DNA from 2 places in the Halobacillus litoralis genome. Region 1 is predicted to be linked to the other one. Evidence: riboswitches for the same ligand, from Rfam matches in the RefSeq annotation. Region 1 holds a riboswitch; the other holds the start of a gene.
What was found. A riboswitch is a leader RNA that binds a small molecule or an ion and turns the genes downstream of it on or off. The one in region 1 is predicted to bind S-adenosylmethionine.
Positions count from the first base shown of each region.

Region 2: another riboswitch for S-adenosylmethionine. It lies ahead of LC065_RS07860 (acetyl-CoA C-acyltransferase); the one in region 1 lies ahead of metK (methionine adenosyltransferase).

Region 1 covers NZ_CP129016.1:1,977,256-1,985,497, forward strand. Annotated here, with positions in the region: gene LC065_RS09960 (o-succinylbenzoate--CoA ligase) at 1-697, shown strand, start outside; gene menC (o-succinylbenzoate synthase) at 694-1,791, shown strand; gene LC065_RS09970 (hydrolase) at 1,853-2,164, shown strand; gene LC065_RS20500 (DUF6612 family protein) at 2,131-2,340, opposite strand; gene ytkD (RNA deprotection pyrophosphohydrolase) at 2,628-3,095, shown strand; partial or broken gene pckA (phosphoenolpyruvate carboxykinase (ATP)) at 3,755-5,348, opposite strand; SAM riboswitch class I at 6,208-6,318, shown strand; partial or broken gene metK (methionine adenosyltransferase) at 6,599-7,795, shown strand; gene LC065_RS09990 (gamma carbonic anhydrase) at 7,863-8,242, opposite strand, start outside.
Region 2 covers NZ_CP129016.1:1,548,806-1,557,047, forward strand. Annotated here, with positions in the region: gene LC065_RS07840 (sodium:solute symporter family protein) at 1-738, opposite strand, end outside; gene LC065_RS07845 (Zn-ribbon domain-containing OB-fold protein) at 834-1,256, opposite strand; gene LC065_RS07850 (thiolase family protein) at 1,253-2,413, opposite strand; gene LC065_RS07855 (acetoacetate--CoA ligase) at 2,413-4,356, opposite strand; gene LC065_RS07860 (acetyl-CoA C-acyltransferase) at 4,377-5,531, opposite strand; SAM riboswitch class I at 5,603-5,710, opposite strand; SAM riboswitch class I at 5,778-5,882, opposite strand; gene LC065_RS07865 (hypothetical protein) at 6,138-6,260, shown strand; gene LC065_RS07870 (hypothetical protein) at 6,273-6,488, shown strand; gene LC065_RS07875 (S-layer homology domain-containing protein) at 6,830-8,242, shown strand, end outside.

The DNA.
Region 1 (8,242 bases):
TGATGGTACGTATCCAGACGACTTCCGCTGCATGCTTCTTGGTGGGGGACCTGTTCCTGAAGTATTACTCGAAAAGGCATCAGTAAAAGGAATACCTGTTTTCCAAACATATGGAATGACAGAGACTTCCTCCCAAATCGCCACACTCAGTCCAGAATTCGCTTTCTCAAAACTTGGTTCAGCAGGTAAGGCTTTAAGCTCTGCGCATCTTTATATAGACTGCAATGAAAGAGGCGAGGTTGGCGAAATTATCGTTCGTGGTCCGATGGTGTCAAAGGGATATTACAATCGGGAGAAAAGAGAAAACGCGTATTTGCGGACAGGGGACCTCGGATTTGAAGATGAAGATGGATTTTTGTTTGTCGTAGACCGGGTGAAGGATGTGATCATTTCAGGAGGAGAAAACATTTATCCTGCAGAAGTGGAGAGCGTGTTATCATCCATGCCAGGAGTACGGGAAGCAGGTGTGGCCGGTCGTCCTGATGAACATTGGGGAGAAGTTCCTGCAGCGTATATAGTGACTGAAGATGGGTCCAGTCTGACTGACGAAGAAGTGCTGAACTGGTGCAGGAAGCGTTTGGCGAAATATAAATGTCCGAAAGAGGTTCATTGGATCGATGAACTACCGAGAAATGCCTCGAACAAACTATTGCGTAGAGATTTGTCATCCTGCCTCAAGCAAGGGGGAGACGAATGAGAATCCAGTCCGTCCGTTTAAGGAAAGTCTCCATGCCATTAAAAGCTCCGTTCGTTACTCACCAGGCTGAATTGAAAGAGCGTCCTCTTATTATTGTAGAAGTAAGAGATGATGCAGGTTGTATAGGTTATGGCGAGGTGACGGCATTTCCTACCCCTTTTTACACCTATGAAACGTTAGGTACTGCTTGGAATATTTTAGAAAATCATCTGATTCCGTCCCTTTTGAAAAATGGAGCGGAACACCCTTCTGATGTGGCAGAACAAAATGGGGGAGTGCAGGGTCATCCGATGGCAAAAGCGGGTCTGGAAGCAGCGCTATGGGATTTGTATGGAAAGCAAACAGGCAGAAGCCTTGCCGATCTCCTGGGAGGTATCCGTTCATCAGTAAGCGCGGGGGCGGTGATCAGCCTAGGAGATTCGTTAGAAAAAGATGTATCCAGGTTGAAGGAAGAAAGTTTTCAAAGATATAAATTGAAAGTGGTTAAAGGAAAAGAAAAGGAAGCGATCGAAACCATCCAAGAAATCGACCCGTCCCTTCCGATCATGATCGATGCGAATGGTCAATACAATGCAGAGGATATAAGCCATTTACGTTCATTGGATGATTACGGGTTAACAATGATTGAGCAGCCTTTTCCAGGAGGGGACTTTTATTGGCATAAAAAGTTGCAAAAGGAAATGAAGACCCCGATTTGTTTGGATGAATCGATCATGTCTTTACACGATGCCATCCAAGCGGTTGAACTGGGAAGTTGTCAAATCATTAACATAAAAATCAGTCGTGTCGGTGGATTAACCGCAGCGATTCAAATTCATGACTTCTGTCAATCGCGTGGGGTTCCTGTGTGGTGCGGAGGGATGGTGGAATCTGGGATATCCAAAGCGCATAATCTTGCGTTAGCATCCCTGCCAAATTTCACGATTCCAGGTGATTTGTCCGGTTCTACAAGGTATTTTTATAAAGATCTTGTACACCCTGAGATTGTTATGCGTAAAGGTACCATTGAGGTTCCTGCGAAAGCGGGAATGGGTATGGAAGTGGATGAAGAATATTTGGATGAAGTAACACTCGTTTACAAGACCTTTTCCTGAATCATCAATCTGTAATAGGTTTCCCCTCCGTGGTTCACACTAGAGAAGAGGAGGGCGAATGATGGATAAGGATAAGTATTATATCAACATGGGAACAAGGGAAATTTCTTTAAACCACGATGCAAACAATGATGATTTCACGATTTATGCAACGGAAGAGGAAGTAAAAGCGCTAAGAGAAGTATTTGATGAGATTTATAATGCAGATGAAGAGTCTTTCTGGCGGTCCCACGTTCCGTATAATCCCTATCATAACGATCAGGCGAACGATGAAGTGGATCTTGGTATGAAAAAAGCGTTTCAAAAGATTTACGACCTTGGAGATGAAGCGACTAAACATCATATCAGTGAGATGGGTGTATTGAATGAATAATCGAACCGCTTCTTAAAAAGAAGCGGTTTTCTATGCTTCATTAGAATATCACCAGGCATATCTTCCATTTTCTCTGCTTGATTAAGAATGTCCTTAGGTACGACAATCTCTTTAATTTCGTTAAAACGTCTGAATTCACTGTATATGGATTGATTTACCTCAATTTGTTCCCCCATGATCCTCAATTTCAAGTTTCATATCCATACGGAACATTCGGGGTTCGTATGCATCTTAATCGTCGCTACATAGGTTCGCTGAGCCATTATTGTTCTATTCACTTTTTTGCTTTCTTTCTTGTAGATGATAAGAATCGAACGTTTCATGTTTGTGGGTGTTTTTACAATTTTTTCAGAAAAGCGGGAAGTTTGTCTGCTGACCGGTTTGTATTTAGCGTGGCTTGTGGTACGATTTAAACAGGTGAAAGACAGAACGTATATCAAGGATTAAAGGCAGTTGAGCAGACATGAAAACATTTTATGATTATTACCACAACCCTGTCCGGTTATCTTTTGAGGATCATCCTTTTTCCGAGACACCGAAACATGTGTGGGTGATATGCCGATACAAGGATCAATGGCTGCTCACCAAGCATAAAGATCGTGGTCTAGAATTTCCAGGCGGAAAAGTTGAAGAGGGAGAATCAGCGGAAGACGCCGCTGTCAGAGAAGTCAGAGAAGAGACAGGAGCCGTTATTTCTCATTTATCCTACATTGGTCAGTACCATGTAGAAGGGAAAGGGGGGACGGTCATTAAGAATGTGTATTTTGCAATGATTGATTCGATCGATGATCAGGATCATTATTTTGAGACGCACGGACCAGTATTGTTCCGTCATCTCCCGCGTAATTTAAAATCGAATGATCGTTTTAGTTTCATGATGAAAGATGAAGTGTTGCCAGAGTGCTTGAAAAAGGTAGAAAAGTTTAACTAAACTTTTCTACCTTTTTTCTAATGTTTCTTCAACAATCTGGCAGGATTGTTGAAGACTCAGTTTCGAGATGTTTCCGGGGTTCGTTGCTATGTTGGGCGTCAGGGGTGGTCGGGAACCTACTCGCTTTCCTGCGGGGATGACGGCAAGCCTCCTCGTGCTTCGCACTGTGGGGTCTTGCCAGTCCATCCATTCCCGCGGGAGTCTCGCAGCTTCCCAACCACCCCTTTCGGTGTAAGGGAGAAACGAACCCTTGTGCCAAATTGGACGGGTCTTTCACTATCCAACTGTTAGAGGTGTAAAGCGAAGTGGATTAAGCTTTAACGTACTGTTGAGGTGTTCTAGTCATCCACCTCCCATAATCATACGAGCTGACCTTTTAGGAGTGTTTTCGAAAATCTTTCATGGCAATGGGGCGGAGGGAAACGGTGAGACTCCTATGGGACGTGTGGGAGAGGTGAGACCCCGGAAGGCGTAGCCTGAGGAGGCTCACCGCCCGCCCCATGGAAAGCGAACCTTTTCCCGGAGCCCCTAGAATCACTCAATTGTCTCGAAACTGAGTCTTCCACAAACGGGAGCGTTTGTGAGTGGAGGGCATAGAGAAGGCCCCGCTGGAAATCCAGCGGGGCCTTCTTTTATATGAGGAGATGAGGAAACAATTGTTATGACCTGTGGTAGGTCGGTCCTGCATTTTTGATTTCTTCGCTTGCATATGTGAATTTCTTGAAGTTTTCATGAAACTTGCTTGCCAATGACTTGGCACTTTGATCATATGCATCGGCGTCTGCCCATGTTTTTCTAGGAAATAATACTTCATCTGGTACACCAGGGCAGTGTGTAGGAATATTCAAACCGAAAAATGGATCTTGATAAGTTTCAGCAGAGCTTAACTCTCCCTCCAGTGCGGCATGAATCATGGATCTTGTGTAGGCCAGTTTAATTCGCTGCCCTTCCCCGTAAGATCCTCCTGACCAGCCTGTGTTGACCAAATAAACATCTGCGTTGAATTGGTCAATTTTTTCCCCGAGCATTTCTGCATAAGTGGATGGCGGGAGAGGAAGGAACGGTGAACCGAAGCAGGCAGAAAATGTAGCTTGTGGTTCTGTGATTCCTCTTTCAGTCCCTGCAAGTTTACTCGTATATCCACTCAAGAAATGGTACATGGCCTGCTCTTTGGTCAATTTACTGATTGGTGGGAGGACACCTGTTGCATCAGCTGTTAAAAAGATGATGGCATTCGGATGACCGGCGATACTCGGTTGTACAGTATTATCAATATGCTCTAATGGATAAGCCGCTCGTGTATTTTCAGTGAGACTTGTGTCATTGTAGTCGGGCTGGTGGGTCTGTGGATCAAGCACTACGTTTTCCAGGACAGAGCCGAAATGAATGGCATCAAAAATCTGGGGTTCCTTTTCTTGAGAAAGGTTGATACATTTCGCGTAACATCCACCCTCAATATTAAAAACTCCGTAGTTTGACCATGCATGTTCATCATCACCAATCAACCTACGTTGAGGGTCCGCTGATAATGTTGTCTTTCCTGTTCCGGAAAGGCCGAAGAATAAAGCCACATCTCCCCTCTTTACCTACGTTAGCTGAGCAATGCATAGGGAGAACGTTCTTCTCGGGAAGAATATAGTTCATGACAGAGAAGATAGACTTTTTAATCTCTCCGGCATATTCGGTGCCACCAATTAAAACAATACGGTGTTTAAAAGAGATCATGATGAATGCTTCTGAGTTCGTTCCATCGGTCTCCGGATTAGCTTTGAAGGTTGGAGCAGAGATTACAGTAAACTCTGCTTCATGATCTTCTACTTCCTGTTCATCTGGACGAATGAACATTTGCTGTGCGAATAAGTTGTGCCAGGCGAACTCTGTGAGTACCTGAAGAGGAAGACGGTGCTTTTCATCTGCCCCCGCAAAGCCCTTAAAGACAAAAAGTTCATTCCGTTCTTTCAAATAATCCAATACTTTATGATATAGTTTTACAAACGTTTGATCATCTATGGGCTGGTTGACAGCTCCCCAGTGAACTTTATCTTGTGTAACATCATCCTGAACGATGAATTTATCTTTCGGAGATCTTCCAGTATAAGTACCCGTCGTTGCCTGGATGGCCCCTTTTTCTGTCAGGGTACCTTCATTACGGTATAAAATCTTTTCCACTAAGTGTGGAACAGATAGCTGGTGGTGGACATGTTCTTGGGCAAGTAAAAGATTCAGTTCAGACATTTGATTTATGGTACTCATATGTGTCGACCCGCCTTTGCATTTATTATGATCAACCTAATGTGAGATTAGTATAACACATTGAATTCTTTAGTCCATACTATACGTGAAAAAGCTTACATTTTATTTATTCTGAATTATCAAACTAGAAACCCACTCTTTTGTTCAACAATCTGGCAGGATTGTGAAAGACTCAGTTTCGAGACTTTTGTTGAGTGGATGGGGGCTGCGGGGAATAACTCGCTTTCCGCGGGAGCGCGGTGAGCCTCCTCAGGCTAACGCCTTGCGGGGTCTCACCAAGCACTCTTTTCCCGCAGGAGTCTCGCCATTCCCCTCCGCCCCTTTGCTATATCAGTGTCTCGAAACCACTCCCCGAATAATCAGCTATTCAGTTTAATGGGAGTATAAGGATAAAATCCCCGTGCCCAGGTATTTGCACTCTGAGAGCTTAATACAGAGCGTTCTATGCTTTTAACAATCGAGATAGCGGAAGACAATCCAACTTGGTAAAGGGGTTCGTTTCTCACATACATCGAATGGGGTGGTTGGGAAGCTGCGAGACTCCCGTGGGAGAAGGAGATAGGCGAGATCCCGCAGGACGCAGTCCCAGGGAGCTCGGCGCTCCCCTACAGGAAAGCGAGTAGCTTCCCAGCCACCCCTGACTCCCATTATGGCAAACGAAACCCTAAAGCATCTCGAAACTGAGTCTTCAACAAACGGGAGCTTATATGGAAGAGTGGGATATTTCTTATTGAAAAAAGTTTCTAATAATATATGTGAATTTCATTCAAACGTTTACTAAATACGAATACGTTAGAATGAGGTGGAATTCAATTGACAACAAATGAGGTTTTCGATACGATAACGGAGAACGGATACTCTCTTATCCAGAGTTGGTGGAGGGACAGGCCCTTTGAAACCCAGCAACCGTCATGCACATGACACGGTGCTAACCTGAAGCAAGGAGGACATGCTCCTTGGACGATAAGAGCGAAAGGAAGCAGCCCCTTTCCTCGAATAGGAAAGGTTTTTTCTTTTTATAAGGCTTTTTTTCAAACAGAGGGATGAGATTGATTCATCCACTCATTAAAACTCAGCCTTTAATGAAGAAATATTCGAACAGGATAACCTGTAGATATTCCTATGTAATTGCTCCATTGGTTGTGAAAAGAGGCAACATGAACATATATGAAACGTATAAAAGTTTCTGCACATACTGGTAAAGAGTTCCGTCTAATACTTTGTACTTACAGAAGGAGGAGTTTTTAAGAATGCCTGCAAACCGCCGGTTATTCACATCAGAATCCGTCACGGAGGGTCATCCGGACAAAATTTGTGACCAGATTTCTGATGCGATATTAGATGAAATTTTAAAAAACGACCCTAACGCGAGGGTTGCATGTGAGACAACAGTGACAACGGGACTTGTACTGGTTTCTGGTGAGATTAGTACAAATACTTACGTGGATATTCCATCCATCGTACGTCAGACGATCAAAGATATCGGATATACTCGTGCGAAGTACGGGTTTGATGCGGATACATGTGCTGTTCTGACTGCGATTGATGAGCAATCCCCTGATATTGCAGGAGGCGTGGACGTTGCTCTTGAATCCCGTGAAGGAAAAATGAGTGACGATGAAATTGAATCGATTGGTGCAGGAGACTAGGGATTGATGTTTGGTTTTGCTAATAATGAAACCAAAGAATTGATGCCTCTTCCAATCTCCTTGGCTCATAAACTCTCTAAACGTCTATCTGATGTTAGAAATGATGGTACACTTGATTACCTTCGTCCAGATGGAAAAACACAAGTGACGGTAGAGTACGACGAAAATGATCAGCCAGTGCGCGTGGATACAATTGTTATTTCTACCCAGCATGCGGAAGAAGTGACTCTGCAACAGATCCAGGAAGATTTGAAGAAACATGTGATTGGGCCGATCGTGCCTGAAGGATATATTGATGAACAGACGAAGTACTTTATTAATCCAACCGGACGCTTCGTCATTGGAGGTCCACAAGGTGACGCCGGGCTAACCGGAAGAAAGATTATCGTCGACACATATGGTGGCTATGCTCGTCATGGAGGGGGAGCCTTCAGTGGTAAAGATGCTACGAAAGTAGACCGTTCTGCTGCATATGCTGCCCGTTACGTTGCGAAAAATATCGTAGCTGCAGGACTTGCGGATTCTGTTGAAGTTCAGCTTGCTTATGCCATCGGTGTTGCGCAGCCTGTTTCTATTGCTATTAACACGAATGGAACAGGTGCGGTTTCTGAGGAGCAACTGGTGGAAGCTGTCCGTGAACTGTTCGACCTTCGCCCAGCAGGAATTATTAAGATGTTGGACCTGCGTCGTCCTATTTATCGTCAAACGGCTGCTTACGGTCATTTCGGACGTACAGATGTGGAGTTCCCTTGGGAGCGTACAGATAAAGCCGAAGAATTGAAGGCACGCTGTCAGTAATAAAAAAAAACCGTTCCAAACAAAAGTTTGGAACGGTTTTTTTCGTTCAAGTGATCGATTTGTGGCTTCATGATTTTCGTAGTTCTTTATAATATTGCCCTTTTTCCACATAACTCTTTCTGATCCTGTTGAGTTCCTTAATGTCTTCTTCATTTAGTTCTCTTATGACTTTGGCCGGCCGTCCGAAAGCGAGAGTATTTGGTGGAATCACTTTCCCGGGGGGAACAAGACTCCCGGCGCCGATGAAAGCTTGTTCTCCAATAACAGCGCCATCCAGAATAAGAGATCCCATGCCGATCAGCGCGTTTTCTTTTATATGGGCGGAATGTAAAGTGACTTGGTGGCCGACGGTTACCCCGTCCTCAATGATTAATGGTTTGTCTGGGCTTTGATGTAAGAGGCTTAAATCTTGAATGTTGGTGTTCTTGCCAATATGTACGGGAGCTA
Region 2 (8,242 bases), 430 kb from region 1:
GAGCGCACTGTTATAGGGACCGCCGTCGGCAATGGCTGCAGTCAGGTTCGGATCAATGCTATTCAGGCGATCGGTCAGCACTCCGAATACGTTCCATCCTCCACCAATCGTCCAGAAAAAGGACACAACGATGAATACGGATGTAATGGCCATGAGAACCCCCTGGATGCCGTCCGTGATGATTTGCGCGAAGGCACCGCCTAGGCCGATGTAAAGAATGGTAATAGCAACACCAATGATGATGCCCCAGAAATAAGGGATACCGATGACCGTTTCAAAAATGGTTGCAAGTCCGACATTTTGTCCGACGATATAATAGACATTGAATAAGATCAGTAAAGAGACGATGGCTTGCAGGGCTTTCGAGTTGTAACGTTTTCCAAGCCATTCCGGAAGTGTCGACACATGACCGAATTTTTTCCCGTAACGCCAGAACGTTTTGGCGAAGAGAAGTAGTCCGACCCAGGAAACGCCGAAGCAGCCAAGGGTGTACCAGAGCACAGCGGTTCCGTGTTCGTAGGCGAGGCCTGGAACGCCGATGAATAGGTTGGCACTGGCGTAAGATGTTGCAAAGCTTGCGCCGACAAGCCAGGGACTCACTTTTCCGCGGGCTGTAGCAAAACCGGCCATCGACTGGCTGTGAGCCCGCCCTTTTTTACCCACCCACGTCACAGCGGCAAAGTACACAGCTAATAAAAGGATGACGGTCCATAGTAATACACTGGAACTTGTAAGCATCGTTTATCGTTCTCCTTTCTTCGTCGTGTAAAAATTCTTCCATATCAATAAACCGAGTAACCAGAATAAAGCGACAGCGATGAAGTAAGTAAGGATCATTTCGTTTCCTCCTGTTTTTTGAAAAATGGCAAGGGGTGTGGGCCGATTTCACTGATTTCCATTTCGACTTTTAGGTTATGTTTTAAGGCGGTTTCCTCTACCAATATATGAGTCAATAGAGATGGTCCTTCTTCAAGGGTGACGATGCCGACCACATAGGGCGTATGTTCCTGCCAGGCGGGATGTCCGGCCCGATGGATCACACTCCATGTTTTCAGCCTTCCCCGTCCGGATGCTTTTTTCCATGTTAACGAATCATGAAAACAGTGTGGACAATGTTCGCGAGGGTAGAAGATCCACTGCTCACATTTGTCACATTGCTGAAGGCTGAGGTGTCCGGCTTGGATGCTTTCCCAGAAAGGCTGACTAACAGGTGTAATTGTAGGACGTGGCAGAGAAATGTTTTGTAGTTGGCTCATCGTTCTCCTCCTAACACAAGGGCTGTCGTTTCGCTTAATGTGGCTCCGTTCCCCGTCACAAGGGCTTGTCTCGCATCTGGTATTTGACGATTTCCAGCTTCGCCTCTCAATTGATGGACGGCTTCCACAACATGCGACATGCCGCCGGCCAAGTCTGCCTGACCGAAGCCCAACTGACCGCCATGCGTGTTCAATGGATAATCCCCGTCATGACTGAAGCTATGGTTTTTGACAAAATCACCGAACTCCCCTGGCTTACATAGACCAGCACTCTCAAGGGTGGTGGCCACGACACTTGTATAACAGTCATACAGTGAGAAAAGGTCGATGTCTTCAATGTTCGTACGAGCTTGGTCAAGCGCCCTTGGGATTGAATAGTTGAATGGCAGAGCGTCTATACTTGGCGCTTGGCTTACCGCCCGGTGTGTGATCTTTTCACCAGCTCCTTTCAGATAGACCGGTTTATGCTTCCCTTCCGCTGCTTTTTCCGCAGATGTCACGACGACGGCTGCTCCACCGGCAACAGGCATGACGATTTCCAGCAGGTGAAGCGGATCGGCAATCATAGGAGAGGCGATAATATCTTCGACTTCAACGGGCTTGTTATAGAAAATCGCATCCGGGTTCAACTGAGCATTTTTCCTGTGCCAGTACGCGATCCTTGCAAAGTCTTCCTGCGTGGACCCGTACTCTTCCATGTGCTGTCTTTTTATGAGGGCATAGGAGGTATTGGCTCCCGATGCACCGAAAGGCACATCAAATTCGCGGATCGGATTACGGTTTGGCGATCGTAATGTTTCCCCTTTTTCATTTTTGTTGGCTAAAACACAGACGACGGTTTCACACATGCCTGCCTGGATGGCTGCGGCGGCTCTCCAGATCATCCCTGGTCCGGTCGCTCCCCCGAGATCCACTGTGTTGGACATCGTGGGATCGATTCCCAGATACTCAGAAACCGTCGCCGGCACATGCTGCGGCGTTTCCCCGACTTGGGGTCCGACGAGCAGGCCGTCGACGTCTTCTTTGGAGATGCCGGCATCCTGGATGGCGAGACGGACGGATTCTGCAATCAAACTTAAGGTGGTTTTTCCTTCTGAATAACGGACGGGCTTCAGCTCACCGATTCCGGTGATCGCCCCTTGAATTTGGCTGGCCATTACACGAACTCCCTTTCTGAAAGCTGACGAAATGCTTGTAAGCTGGATGGATTACGTAAGGACGCTTCGTTTTTCACTTCTTCTCCTAAAGCGGCTGTTTTCGCTGCTCCTTCGACTCTTTTTCCATTGATGGTATGAGGGATTTCCTCCACTTGATAAATCCGCTTCGGTACATGACGAGGAGAAGCTTTGGTCCGGATTTGTCGCCGTATTTCTTTTGCCGAGTCTTCTGTAAGGTTTTCCGTCACCACACAAAGCACGATTTCTTCATCATGATCTTTCGGTAATCCGAAAACGACGCTGTCTTTGATTTCGTTGATATGGTCGACGACACCATAAATTTCAGCGGTACCAATGCGGACGCCGCCTGGATTCAATGTCGTATCGGCACGTCCATATATGATGAACGATTGGTCGATGGTCTGTTCAGCTAAGTCTCCATGTGTCCAAATCCCTGGCCGCTTAGAAAAATAGCTCTTCCTGTAACGTTCCTCTCCACCTTCACCGAAGAAGGTGAGCGGCATGCTCGGGAATGGTTTGGTGCAAACAAGGTCACCCTTTTCTTCGTAGACCGATGCTCCTCGCTCATCCAATACATCAACCGCCATTCCTAACGCTTTGCATGCAATTTCGCCTTGCTTCAATGGATGAACGGGTGATCCCATTACAAAACAGCCGATGATTTCTGTTCCGCCGGAAATGGAAGCAAGGAACAGATTCTGTTTGATCGTTTGATAGATCCAGTTGTATTGCTCTGGTGCTAAAGGAGCCCCGCAGGATAGCAGACTTTTCAAAGTGTCGAGCGAGTGACTGCTTTTCAGATCGACGCCTGCCTTCATCAATGTATCCAGGTACTTAGGACTTGTGCCGAAATGGGTGATGCCCACTTCATCCGCAATGTCCCACAAATGGGTGAGGTAATCTTGCCTTACGGGAGAACCGTCGTACAATAAAATAGCCGCTTCACTGGCTAACCCTGAAACGAGCCATGGATACATCATCCAGGCGGTATTGGTGTACCAGAACAACACATCATTTTGCTGGACATCGCAATGCAGCTGGTGTTCTTTCACATGTTGCAGGAGTGTCCCCCCGACCGAATGGACGATCGCTTTCGGCAGTCCCGTCGTTCCCGATGTATATAAAATGTATAAAGGATGATTAAAAGAAACGGGTTGGAACGTTGGCTCTACTGCATCATTGTTGCAAAGTTCGTCCCAGGATAGAGATTGTAGTCCTTCAATATCCGTTTCACCTCCGAACGTCACAAGAGCAGATAGTCCTTCCAGATGTTCCGTCGTCTGCTTGATTTTTTCTTTGATCTGGAATGGCTTTTGCTTATATTGATAGGAGAGCGTAGCAATCAACACTTTCGGTTTCACCTGACCGATGCGATCGACGATCCCTTTCGTCCCGAAGTCAGGGGAACAGGAGGTCCATGTCGCCCCGAGTGAAGTGGTCGCAAGCAAGGCGACCAACCCTTGGATATCGTTCGTCGTGACCCCGGCCACACAATCGCCTTCCTGTATACCTAATCGCTTTAACCCTTCCTGAGCTTTGGCAACTGATTGCCTTAGCTCATGTAAAGTAATACTTCGTTGAATGCCTTCCTCATTCGCTTCATAGGCAACGATTCGATCAAGAGAACCGCGCAGTAAGTTTTCGGCGAAGTTCAACCGTGCTTCCGGAAACCAGGTACTATCCGGCATGGAAGTGCCTGGGACAAAAACACGGTCTCCCTTTTCTCCGATAATTCCCGCATAATCCCACACCGCTGACCAAAACTCTGAAAGGTGGGAAACGGACCAGCGGTGGAAACGTTCATAAGGGAAAAGCGGCTGGCCGGTATAGTCAGCAAAAGCTTTGATGTGCGATTGTTCTATTCGTTCGCTCGATGGCTCCCATAGATAAGGGGAACGCTGAGCGGTGATCGTTGTATTCATTGGGTTTGTCTCCTTTCGAGTTATGAATAAGGAACTTCAATCAACAGGGCCATACCCTGTCCACCACCGCCGCAAAGGGAAGCGATGCCTTTTCCTCCGCCGCGTCGTTTCAGTTCATGGGCAAGGGTCAAAACGAGCCGGAATCCTGTGCCTCCTAAAGGGTGACCAAGAGCGATTGCGCCACCGTTCACATTGACCCGGTCATAATCGATGCCAAGCTCCCGGCAGCTGCCGATAACAACACTGGCAAAAGCTTCATTGATTTCAAATAGATCGATATCCTCGGTCGTCAATTGGTGTCTGTCTAATAGTTCTTGGATCGCTTGCGATGGTTTGGTTTGTAAACTCGGATCAGGTCCGGCAATCTCTGACCAATCTATGATCTCGGCGAGTGGATCCTGGCCGAGTGATTCTGCTTTCTCTTTAGTGGTAACGATCCCAACGCTCGCCCCGTCCGTCATCTGCGACGCATTGCCTGCCGTAATCGTGCCTTCGTTGGAAAAGGCGGGGGAGAGGCTGGATAACTTTTCTACTGTCGTTCCTTTGCGGATGCCTTCATCTTCCTCGAGTAATCCTGTAAAAGGAGTGATTTCAGGTTGGAACCATCCATTTTCCTGAGCGTGAGATGCTCGTTGCTGGGAAAGGGCGGCATATTCATCTTGTTCCTCACGACTGATCTCGAAGGAGCGGTTTTTCTCATCGGTAAGAGCGCCCATCGAGACATCGGTTAAGGCACACCATAAACCATCGTTCAGTAATGTGTCTTTTAGTAGGGCATGACCAAGTCCGGAAGAAGCACGTACAGGAGCGGTATGAGGTGCATTCGTCATCGAGTCGAATCCACCGACGATGTATAACTCTCCTTCATTCAATTTCAGTCTTCGGGAGGCATCCGCAATCGTAGCGATCCCACCCAAACAGACATTATTCAATGTGATGGCAGGTGTACTGATTTCCACCCCCGCTTTATAAGCGACTTGCCTCGCAGGGTTTTGGCCGCCCCCAGCCTGAATCACTTGGGCAAGCAGCACACCATCCGCCTGTTTGGCTATCGGATTTTTCTCTAACAAAGCGCTTAGCGCATGCGATCCTAGCTCGGATGCGGTTTTCTTTTTCAAAGCCCCTTTCCACTTTCCGAACGGGGTGCGGATGCCATCTAGTAGTACTGTAGTCATCTATGTATCCACTCCTTTTTGTATAATAGAAAGAGCCCTCTTCACAAAAATAAGAAGAGGGCTCTTGGCTCTTCTTATCTTCCAGGATCATCTCCTGCAGGAATTAGCACCTTATCAAGCGTTTGCTTGATGGTTGCCGGGCGTCAACGGGCCAGTCCCTCTGCCTCTCTGGATAAGAATTAAGTATTCAATTGGAAAATATAAAACCTCTCTATCAGCGATAGAGAGGTTAGAGATTATGTAAATCTCTTATCTTCCTGAGCGTTCACTCAGTAGGATTTGGCACCATGCTATGAATATAGCGGTTGCCGGGTTTCACAGGGCCAGTCCCTCCACCTCTCTGGATAAGATGTTCTTTCGTTATTTGGTTAAGTGCCATGTTAGCAAGGGAAAGGACAAGTGTCAATGCATTTTATAGAAAAGTGTGAAAATTTATTTTATTTGATCCCCAAGCTCAAGCGTTTTAGAAAACTAATAGATAGCTCAACCGCAGTGGTTTTCGCTAGTTTTCCGTATCTTTTTCGATTTTACAGGTGTTTAGGTTTTTTATGACCACCTAGGTTTGGTCTTATTAATAAAGTCGTTTTTATTAGGAGAAGCAGGAATTTGGATGAATCGTGTAGTAAATATTTAGTACAAGAATCTATTTTTATTCTTGTCATCCTCGTTATTACTAACATTCAAAAGAACCGACGGAGGGATGGAGGAGCGAGTGAAGATATCAAATAAGGGGGCATACACATGGCAGAAGTATCTTCGATGAAACAGGCTGTTGATGTTTTACTTAAAAAGGGATTATCCAAGCGGGACATCCTAACCAATGTAGATAACAGCCATTTCCCGTTTGAGGATGAAGAAGTTGTGATGACTTTTATTGATCTACAAATTGAGTGTTCCTCTGATGATGAATTTGACAAGTTGGTCGAGTATTTATATGGATTTAATTTGAAACAATAATAGATTTATTCAATTTCGCTCTTTAGCTACTTATTTATAGGATCAGTAGGAGAGTGCAGATATTGCTTAGTAAGTGGTAGAGTCTAACTTTAGCTGTTATATCGAATTGAAGACTGGCGTAGTATCCTCAGTTTAGGTTGGGTACTACGCCATTTTTTTTGGTTATTAAAGCATATTATAGGGTCCTAAATGTGGTTTTTGAGTTGAAAACTTTAGTCTTGTTTATTTAAAAATAATTAACAATTCATCGTGCTTTTATACTAAAATAGAGGTTGTGTAAATAATGTGTGAATACATAAAGAGAAGATTTTTCTTCGTAAAAGAAAGAGGAGAGTGAGTGAATGTTTTTTAAAAAAGGAAAAATAGAGCGTGTACTTGTGCTTGCCATCCTGGCGCTTATTGTCTCGCTGGGAAATTCGGAGGTTAGTTATGCAGGTTCGGATGTTACTCCACCTGTACTAAATGATTTAACTGTTTCAAAAAAGGAAGCTACAGTAGGAGATGAAGTGACAATCACAGCTGATGTGATTGATGATTTATCAGGAGTAGATAGGGTTAGTATCAAGTATGAAGCGCCAGAAGGAACCGCAACAAAATACGTAACACTAAGGTTAAATGCTGCAACTAGCAAATATGAAGGTAGTCTTGAAATTGGAGATTACGATGTTGCAGGAGCATGGAAAATAGATTACTTATACGTAAAAGATGTCCAGGATAACTATTATTATTACTATAATTCTGATGGTGGTTATGAGTATAAACGGGAAACCTCAGAGTATATAGATCTAAGTCCTTATAATATAGTAGTGTCGGGGACGGAAGAAGATAAACAGCCTCCAAAGCTAGACAATCTTCAAGTAACTCCTCTAGATGTAACAAAAAGGGATATTGTAAAGATATCAGCTGAAGTCAGTGATAATTTATCAGGGGTAGATAGGGTTAGTATCAAGTATGAAGCCCCAGAAGGAACCGCAACAAAGTACGTAACATTAAGGTTGAATGCTGAAACTGGAAAATATGAAGGTAGCCTTGAAATTGGAGATTACGATGTTGCGGGAGCATGGAAAATAGATTACTTATACGTAAAAGATGCCCAGGATAACTATTACTATTATTATAACTCTTACGGTGGTGCAGAGTATAAGCGGGAAACCTCAGAGTATATAGATTTAAGTCCTTATAATATAGTGGTATCTGGGACAGAAGAAGATAAACAGCCTCCAAAGCTAGACAATCTTCAAGTAACTCCCACTAATGTAAAAAGGGGAGAAGTAGTAAAGTTCAGTGCTCAGGTAAGTGATAATTTATCAGGAGTAGATAGGGTCAGTATCAAATATGAAGCGCCAGAAGGAACCGCAACAAAGTACGTAACATTAAGGTTGAATGCTGAAACTGGAAAATATGAAGGTAGTCTTGAAATTGGAGATTACGATGTTGCGGGAGCGTGGAAAATAGATTACTTATACGTAAAAGATGCCCAGGATAACTATTACTATTATTATAACTCTTACGGTGGTGCAGAGTATAAGCGGGAAACCTCAGAGTATATTGATCTCAGCTCTCATGATGTAGTGGTAGAAGAAACAGATAAGATTGCACCAATAACAAGCGTGGATTTCACCTCATCCACTCCAATGAAGAATGGATGGTACCCTTCAAATGTTACAGCTACTTTAAGCGCAACAGATGAAGAAGCAGGTATCAAAAAGATAGAGTATCGGACAAATGAAGGAAATTGGATCGAATATACAGAG